3 regions of the Vibrio sp. 10N.261.51.F12 genome follow, and region 1 is predicted to be linked to each of the others. Evidence: predicted binding sites of a transcription regulator. Region 1 holds the regulator's gene; each other region holds the start of a gene.
The links. The regulator PurR, encoded in region 1, represses purine synthesis genes. The targets are predictions, from matches to a motif close to TNANGNAAACGTTTNCNTNA.
Positions count from the first base shown of each region.

Region 1 (3,287 bases):
TCATAATTAGTCACAATTCTAGCGGACATTACGGTATTGTGTAGAAAGTCGTGCTTTTATTGATTCAAGACAAGAACACTTTTTATCCACTATATGCAATCAGAACCTTGCCCATCTGGTGTCGCTTTAAAACCATCAACCGCTCTTTTATTCATTTATCTTCATAAACGTTCGATTTTTTTCATTATTGCCCTTACTGCTGTTCATTTTTATTGTCTAAAATAAGGGCAAGACTTTTGGAGAGAACAAGATGCAAGAATTGAAAGCATTTAATGAACAACGTGCAGAGATATACTGGTGGCTTTCTAGCCTATTTGCCAAAGAGCTCACTCAACAAGAACTGGATAAATATCACAGTGTCGAAATACGTTCTTTTTTGAGCGGTCTCGGTGAAAACCCATCACTCGAAGCGCCGATCAATACACTCATTGATGGCTTGAACCGATTACAGACTCGAGAAGACGCCCAACTTGAGCTATCCGCAGATTTTTGTGACCTATTTCTTAAATCAGATAAGCATGGCGCATTACCTTATGCCTCAATGTACATAGGTGAATCAGGTCTTCTCAATGATAAACCGGCTAATGACATGACCGAGCTGTTAAAAAAACACAATGTCGCCGTCTCTGAAGACTTAAATGAGCCAGCCGATCACCTCGCGATAGAGTTGGACTTTCTCGGCAACCTTATTATTCGTTCTAATGAACTGGAGTCCGAGGCGCACATCAACAACGCATTATTAGAGCAAGCTGATTACCTTAATCAGCACCTGATGACATGGCTGCCTCAATTCGAAAAAAAATGTAAAGAGTATGATGTATTTGGATTTTACGCCGCGGTAGCAACACTCCTCATTGCATTTTGTCAGTTAGACCTTAACTATTTAACTGCTGAGTAACCGATGCAGACACCGCTATCAATCAAGGTGGCGGTGTTACCCCATATTAATTTTAATTTATCATCAAATTTGTCGGTTGAAACGTTGCTAGAGTCACCGACTAGCATTACAATCCGCCGTTTCAATGCGAAAACCAAATTTTAGTGCCCCATGCTTTCCTATCTTTAGCTATTATGTCCTTGTCAGGTGAATAGCTAACCCACAATTGGAATCCAATGTTTCACTAGGTTCACTTACTCGGTACGCATTCCATACACCAAAGCGCTTTTTTAATTAAACAAAGCTGCATTACCGCAACGACGTTTTTGCTGACCATACGCAAAAGCCGTTACTAATAGGATAAAGCTATGGCAACAATCAAAGATGTCGCCCGTCTAGCTGGCGTTTCAACTACTACTGTGTCTCACGTTATTAACAAAACACGTTTTGTTGCCGAAGCCACACAAGAAAAAGTCAACGCCGCCGTAGAAGAACTCAATTACGCGCCAAGCGCCGTTGCGCGAAGCTTAAAATGTAACTCAACAAAAACCATCGGTATGTTGGTTACACAATCAACGAACTTATTCTTCTCCGAGGTTATCGATGGCGTTGAAAGCTATTGCTATCGTCAAGGTTACACATTAATTCTGTGTAACACTGGTGGCGTGTATGAAAAGCAGAGAGATTACATTCGGATGCTAGCAGAGAAGCGCGTCGACGGTATTCTCGTTATGTGTTCAGATCTCACAGAAGAGCTTCTTAGCATGCTTGATCGTCACTCCGATATTCCTAAAGTGATCATGGACTGGGGTCCTGAGAGCTCGCAAGCAGATAAGATCATTGATAATTCGGAGGAAGGTGGTTATCTCGCCACAAAATACCTAATTGATAAAGGTCATACGGACATCGCATGTTTGAGCGGTCACCTAGAAAAAGCGGTGTGCCAAGAACGCATTATTGGTTACAAGCGTGCGCTATCAGAAGCCGGCATCGAAATGAAAGAAGACCGTATATTTGAAGGTAACTTTGAGTGTGACACAGCGGTCATCGCAGCGAATCGTATTGCCGCAATGGAAGAACGACCAAGCGCCGTGTTCTGCTTTAACGATACGATGGCGTTAGGCCTAATGAGTCGTTTACAACAACTCGGTTTGAACGTACCAGAAGATATCTCTGTGATTGGTTACGATAACATTGAGCTTGCTGAGTATTTTTCTCCACCACTGACGACGGTTCACCAACCGAAACGTCGTGTCGGAAAGAACGCCTTTGAGATTTTGCTAGAACGCATAAAAGATAAAGGTCATGACAAACGTATATTTGAGATGCACCCCGAGATAATTGAACGCCACTCTGTCAAAAACCTGACAAAAAAATGACAAAGGCGCCTAGTTAGGCGCTTTTTTTTGATCTTGTTCCCAGATTTTATACGCCTTATTGTTAGTTTATGTTACCTCTTAAGCACAAATACCCGTCTAATTTTTGAAGCAACATCACACTTTAGTTATATCTCAATGCAGATTAGCGCATTTTTTCTTTATTCTAACAAAGTCACGCACAGGGCAAACCATCTGAAAAGTTGGGACGCAAAGCCTCCGGCCTAAACCATTTATGGTAGGTAGCGGGGTTACCGATGGCAAAGGACACTGAATTCTTGTTTTTAATTTAACAAGGAATTGATGCCTGTTTGCTACACTCTCGGACCTGATTTTGGTGACACAATCAAATAACACCGAGAAAAGACAAATATGGACAATCCAATATTAAAAAATTCGATGCAGTTGTTCGCTCAACTTGGAAAAGTCAAATCCCGCTCTATGTTCGGTGGATTTGGCATTTTTGTTGACGATACGATGTTTGCATTAGCAGTGAACAGTAAATTACACATCAGAACTAACCCAACAACCGTCGCGACATTCAAGCAAAACGGCTTCAAACCTTACGTTTATAAAAAGCGCGGATTTCCAGTAGTGACAAAATATTTTGCCCTACCTGAAGATAGCTGGGATGACAGTGAAATAATATTGAGCTACGCACGCTCAGCGTTGGATTACGCAAAAGATGAAAAAGTAAAACAATCTGACTGCAAACCAACCCGATTAAAAGATCTCCCGAATTTACGTCTTGCAACAGAGCGCATGCTCAAAAAAGCGGGGATAGAATCGGTGAACTCACTTCAAGAGCATGGATCCGTTGAAGCCTTCAAGGCCATTCAAAAAACACACTCGACAAGTGTCGGTCTCGAATTACTTTGGGCGTTAGAAGGTGCGATTAATGGTACTCACTGGTCTGTGATTCCACAAGCCAAGCGCGACGAGCTAGCCAATCATATCAATTAGTACTTGCTCTCTCTTACTTATAAAAAAATCAGCCCATTAGCTGATTTTTTTTTATCTGTTTGAAAGTTAAA
Region 1 is NZ_JBFROV010000016.1:253,567-256,853, reverse strand. Features, by position in the region: gene torD (molecular chaperone TorD) at 251-898, shown strand; gene purR (HTH-type transcriptional repressor PurR) at 1,246-2,256, shown strand; cyclic di-GMP riboswitch class I at 2,429-2,512, shown strand; gene AB4405_RS11425 (TfoX/Sxy family DNA transformation protein) at 2,626-3,216, shown strand.

Region 2 (3,287 bases), on a different contig from region 1:
TTTCTTTACTCGTCACTATTGGTGTCAGTGTTTTCTCTCGAGGCTTTTTAAAGCTTTTACCGATTGTGAGCGGAATTTCTGCTGGCTATATTACTAGCTTGTTCTTCGGCGTTGTTGATTTCACCCCTGTCGTGCAAGCTTCTTGGTTATCCATGCCAAACTTCACAGCCCCAGAATTCAACATCAATGCGATACTGTTTATGTTACCCGTCGCCATTGCACCTGCCGTTGAGCATGTGGGGGATATGCTTGCGATCTCGAACGTAACGGGCAAAGACTACCTCAAGAAGCCAGGTTTGCATCGCACCATTGCCGGTGACGGAATTGCAACGATTGCCGCATCCATGATGGGCGCGCCACCCAATACGACATACAGCGAAGTGACAGGTGCAGTTATGCTAACGAAAGCATTTAATCCTGTAATCATGACCTGGGCTGCGGTCACCGCCATTGTTCTTGCTTTAGTCGGCAAACTAGGCGCGATTTTGCAAACAATCCCTGTTCCGGTAATGGGTGGCATCATGATCTTATTGTTTGGTTCTATCGCAACAGTAGGATTGAATACCTTGATTAAAAATAACGTTGACCTACATAAATCTCGCAACCTTGTCATTGTGGCGATTACATTAGTTTTCGGTATTGGTGGAATGGCATTTGGTATTGGCGAGTTTAGCCTACAGGGCGTCAGCTTATGCGGTATCGTCGCGATTATTCTTAATCTTATCCTCCCTGATGACCTAGGTGACAACAAGGTCGTAGACAATGCACAGATCGAAGACTAAAACGCAAACACAGTAAAAAAGTAAAAAAGTAAAAAGTAAAAAGTAAAAAGGCTGACAAATGTCAGCCTTTTTCATACTGGACTCAATTGATTATTGAGTACCAAAAATCTTATCGCCTGCATCTCCAAGCCCAGGAACAATATAACCTTTATCGTTCAAGCACTCATCAATAGCCGCCGTATACAGCTCAACCTCTGGGTGTGCTTTTTCTAATGCTTCAATACCTTCTGGCGCCGCCACTAGTACCAACACCTTGATCGACTTACAGCCTTTCTCTTTTAGCAGGTCGATGGTGGCAATCATGGAGCCACCCGTTGCTAGCATTGGGTCAACAACTAAAGCAATACGCTCATCAATATTGGATGCCAATTTATTAAAGTAAGGCACTGGCTCTAGTGTTTCTTCGTCACGATAAATACCAACGACACTGATACGAGCACTTGGCATATGCTCAAGTACACCATCCATCATGCCTAAACCAGCACGCAGGATTGGCACTACCGTGACCTTTTTGCCTTTAATTTGATCGACTTCAACAGGACCGTTCCAACCATTGATGGTCACTTTCTCTGTTTCAAAATCTGCTGTCGCTTCATAAGTTAATAAGCTACCAACTTCAGTAGCAAGCTCACGAAAACGCTTTGTGCTGATATCCCCTTCACGCATCAAACCTAGTTTGTGCTTCACAAGAGGGTGTTTAACTTCAACAACTTTCATGTCCAACTCCGGCAATTTTTACAAAACCACAAAATTATACATGCTTTGTTCCTTTATTTCAGTTGAGTTTCGACATTTCCCTCCTTTTTCAGTCAAATCAACGGCGATATTCTTCTGCCTTCTTACAAAACAAGAGAACAGAAAATAGTTTAAACTTTCTTACGCAAACGTTTCCCTTTTTGTATAAACCCCTGTTAGAATAGCGCCGCTTTTCACTTCCAATTATTTATCGAGGACTGTCCCGTGAGCGGAAACAACACTTCCCTAAGCTATAAAGACGCTGGTGTAGACATTGATGCTGGTAATGCATTAGTTGACCGTATTAAAGGCGCGGTTAAGCGCACTCGTCGCCCTGAAGTAATGGGAGGCATCGGTGGATTTGGTGCTTTATGTGAGTTGCCAACTAAATACAAAGAGCCGGTACTCGTATCAGGTACAGACGGCGTTGGTACAAAACTACGTCTTGCACTCGACCTTAAAAAACATGACACCATTGGCATCGATTTAGTCGCAATGTGTGTGAACGATCTTATCGTTCAAGGTGGTGAGCCACTATTTTTCTTGGATTATTACGCAACAGGTAAGCTAGATATCGACACAGCAGCGGATGTTGTATCTGGTATTGCAGAAGGTTGTGTACAAGCTGGTTGTGCACTGATTGGTGGTGAAACTGCTGAAATGCCAGGCATGTATGAAGGTGACGATTACGACGTCGCTGGTTTCTGTGTTGGCGTTGTTGAAAAAGCAGACATTATTGACGGAACTAAAGTTGCCGCAGGAAATGCACTTATCGCTGTTGGTTCAAGTGGCCCACACTCAAACGGCTACTCTTTGATTCGCAAGGTACTTGAAGTATCTGGCGCAGACAAAAATGAAGTTCTCGGTGAGCGCACCATTGGTGAGCACCTACTCGAACCAACGAAAATCTACATCAAATCAGCGCTTAAAATGATTGCTGAGCATGATATCCATGCGATCTCTCACATCACAGGCGGTGGTTTCTGGGAAAACATCCCTCGCGTACTTCCTGAAGGCACTAAAGCAGTCATCGACGGCAAGAGCTGGGAATGGCCTGCAATTTTCAACTGGCTACAAGAAAAAGGCAACGTTGAGACATTCGAAATGTATCGTACGTTCAACTGTGGTGTGGGCCTAATTGTCGCACTTCCTAAAGAGCAAGCTGACGCAGCAGTTGCACTTTTACAAGCTGAAGGCGAGAACGCTTGGGTTATTGGTGAGATTGCACAAGCTGAAGCCGGCGAAGAGCAAGTAGAGATCAAGTAATTCATGAAGAATATCGTTGTTTTAGTTTCAGGGAATGGCACGAATTTACAGGCAATTATTGATGCTTGTGAAGGCTCAATCACGAACGCTAAAGTTCGTGCTGTATTTTCTAATAAAGAGTCAGCATTTGCTCTCGAACGTGCTAGAAATGCAGGTGCCGAAGCTGAATTCCTTGACCCAAAAGCAAGTGAATCACGAGAAGCCTTTGATGCAGAGCTAATGCGACGCATTGACAAGCACCACCCTGATTTACTGGTTTTAGCAGGTTACATGCGCATTTTGAGTGGTGAGTTTGTTCGTCACTATATGGGGAAGATGATCAATATTCATCCCTCATTGTTGCCGAAATATCCGGGTCTCCACACACATCAACGTGCTATTGATAACTGCGATGAACACCATGGAACCAGTATCCACTTCGTCACTGAGAAATTAGATGGCGGTCCAATCATCCTACAAGCAAAAGTGCCTGTGTTTGATAATGATACTGTGGAATTACTAGAA
Region 2 is NZ_JBFROV010000046.1:85,863-89,149, reverse strand. Features, by position in the region: gene AB4405_RS22105 (uracil-xanthine permease family protein) at 1-782, shown strand, start outside; gene upp (uracil phosphoribosyltransferase) at 873-1,499, opposite strand; gene purM (phosphoribosylformylglycinamidine cyclo-ligase) at 1,743-2,783, shown strand; gene purN (phosphoribosylglycinamide formyltransferase) at 2,787-3,287, shown strand, end outside.
Region 2: the regulator PurR is predicted to act here: its motif matches at 1,659-1,678, upstream of purM (phosphoribosylformylglycinamidine cyclo-ligase).

Region 3 (3,287 bases), on a different contig from region 1:
GCTAGAATTGCTGCAGGAACTAGACCGCCACGGCTCACGCCAATGATGCCTTTCCACTGCTCTGCTGGCATTTGAAGTTCTGCCAGTTGACGACAATATGAGTGCATATTGTCCCATGTGATTACGAATTTGTTAGCCATAGTAAAAACCTAAATTAAATAAAACCGAATAAGCTAATTATGCTGCTTCAAGGACATACTTCAAGATGAAGATACCTGCCATCACCCAAACACTGATTGAAACGTCACGACCTTTGCCGCTGAACAGTTTGATTGCTGCATAAGAAATAAAGCCTAGAGAGATACCTTCTGCGATAGAGAAAGTAAAAGGCATCATCAAGCAAGTAACCACTACTGGTGCAGCTTCCGTCAGGTCACGCCAATCAATACTTACGAGGCCTGACATCATCAGTATCGCTACATAAAATAGCGCGCCAGCTGTCGCGTAAGCAGGGATCATACCAGCTAAAGGCGAGAAGAATAATGCAAGTACGAACAAAATGCCAACGACAACGGCAGTTAATCCTGTACGACCACCGACTGCAACGCCCGCCGTACTCTCTACGTACGAAGTTGTATTTGATGTTCCTAGCAATGCACCAATAGACGTCGCCGTTGAATCTGCTAGTAACGCTTTGTTCAAACGAGGAATCTTACCTTCTTTGTCAATCAGGTCTGCTTTTTGAGCAACACCGACTAACGTGCCTGCTGTGTCAAACAAATCAACAAACAAGAAAGCAAAAACAACCGAAATCATACCGATCTCAAACATATGAGAAAAATCAAGCTGCAAGAAGGTAGGAGCGATACTTGGTGGCGCTGACATAATGCCGTGCCATTGCACATCCCCGAAAATAATTCCGAGTACAGTCACAGACAAGATAGCAATCATCACCGCGCCTTTGAGTCCACGGTGTACGAGTGCAATCGTCAGGAAAAAACCAATAGCGGCAAGAACGGCTGGTAACGATGTAATGGCACCCATTGATACTAGCGTCGCAGGGTTATCAACAACAATGCCGGAATTTTTTAATGCAATAAGCGCTAAGAACAAGCCAATACCCGCAGAAATACCGGTACGTAATGACATTGGAATCGAATTAATGATCCATTCACGTATTTTAAATATGCTCAGCAGGATAAATAACACACCTGAACAGAATACTGCTGCTAGAGCAACCTGCCATGTGTGTCCCATTCCGAGAACAACCGCATAAGTAAAAAATGCATTCAGACCCATACCCGGTGCTTGCGCGATAGGGTAGTTGGCAACAAAACCCATAATGAAACAGCCAATAGCAGCCGCTAGACAGGTTGCAACAAATACCGCATCACGATCCATGCCAGCATCAGCTAAAATTGCTGGGTTTACAAAAATGATATAAGCCATTGTCAGGAAGGTAGTGATTCCAGCAATGACCTCAGTGCGCACATTCGTGCCATTTTCACTGAGTTTAAATAGCTTTTCGAGCATAATCGAATTCCTAAAGAGTAAAAAGTAAACGGTTGCGTAAACGATTGGCGCGAATTATAAGGGGTTCAATAGGCAAATTCCACCTAGATTTTTGACTCTAATACACAAAAACAACCTTTTGTGTGAAACTAATCACTTATCTATTATTAACGAATTGAAACACTTAGCGTTAAATCAACGATAGATTTAACGGGATAACCACTGACCAGTTGCACAAAATTCGCACAACCCGGAACAAGATAAAAGTGACGACCGTTACAAATCGCTAAATTTTAGGCAAAAAAAACGCCACTCATTGAGTGGCGGTAGAAAAATTCTTGGTTATCAATTGGGGTAACCGACGGTAATTTCTAAATATAGGGGTATAAATCTGTTACTTATTTACCGAAGTAGACGGTATAGGCGAAGTCTTGGGTGTATACATTTTGATTTGTCCAAAACATCGCACTTGCTAAACCATTCATATTTTTCTCCTCAAACCATACAACTTGATCATTAATGTTGAATCTCGGTTCCGTGGAGGCGATCACTCGGGTTCATTCCTTGAACTGGGTTGTTGAATCAATCAACTGATAAGAATAATACCATGATGGTTATAAATTACAACCATATAGTGATTAAAATCACAATTATTTGTGCATGGGCTACATATCAATCAATTTAATGTAATTAAATTACATAAAAGCGATCTGTAAAAATCAAATCTATCATTACATGCCAGTTTTATCATTCACACTCACGCAATTAATGGCTCCATTAAAGCGACTATCTATGACTACACCCGGTTTACAACTAATGGTATCCTTTGTGTCATCTTTAATTCGCTAGAAAACCAGAAGTTCACAACGCATTTTGTGTAGTTTTAGGAATAACCATCTAGCAAAGTCGGTATATAGGAGAGATCTGTGTCTGAATTCCACTCTGAGATCAGCAAGTTATCACCAAGCCCTGTTTGGCAGTTTTTTGATAAAATTTGCTCTATTCCTCACCCATCAAAGCATGAAGAAGCCCTTGCTCAAACCATTATTCAATGGGCGACAGAGCAAAACCTTGATGTAAAAAGAGACTCAACCGGTAACGTATTCATTAAAAAGCCGGCCACGCCAGGTATGGAACATAAAAAAGGTGTCGTACTTCAAGCTCACATCGACATGGTTCCACAAAAAAATGAAGACACCGACCATGACTTCACTCGAGATCCAATCCAACCGTATATTGACGGCGAATGGGTCACGGCTAAAGGCACCACACTCGGCGCGGATAATGGCATGGGTATGGCCGCTTGTTTGGCCGTGTTGGCGTCAAATGAGATCAAGCACGGCCCTCTCGAGGTTCTACTCACCATCGATGAAGAAGCTGGCATGACCGGCGCATTTGGTCTTGAGGCTGGCTGGTTGGAAGGTGAAATCCTCCTTAACACCGACTCAGAGCAAGAAGGCGAAGTCTACATGGGTTGTGCTGGCGGCATTGATGGTGCTATCCAGTTTGATATCGTTCGTGAATCGGCTCCGGTCGGATTCGTTGCTCGTCAACTTATCTTGAAAGGTTTAAAAGGCGGCCACTCTGGTTGTGATATTCACACTGGTCGTGGCAATGCGAACAAACTTCTTGCTCGTTTTCTAGCAGGACATGCTAAAGAATTAGACGCTCGCTTGATTGAGTTCCGTGGTGGCAGCTTGCGCAATGCTATTCCTCGTGAAGGTTTTGTATCGCTTGCCGTTCCAGAACAAAATCTGGCTAAACTCGATGAGTTGTTCAAGCACTACACGACGTTGTTGCAACAAGAGCTTGGTGCCATCGAAACTGGACTCGTT
Region 3 is NZ_JBFROV010000004.1:62,651-65,937, forward strand. Features, by position in the region: gene gpt (xanthine phosphoribosyltransferase) at 1-140, opposite strand, end outside; gene AB4405_RS02160 (NCS2 family permease) at 178-1,473, opposite strand; gene AB4405_RS02165 (aminoacyl-histidine dipeptidase) at 2,379-3,287, shown strand, end outside.
Region 3: the regulator PurR is predicted to act here: its motif matches at 1,494-1,513, upstream of AB4405_RS02160 (NCS2 family permease).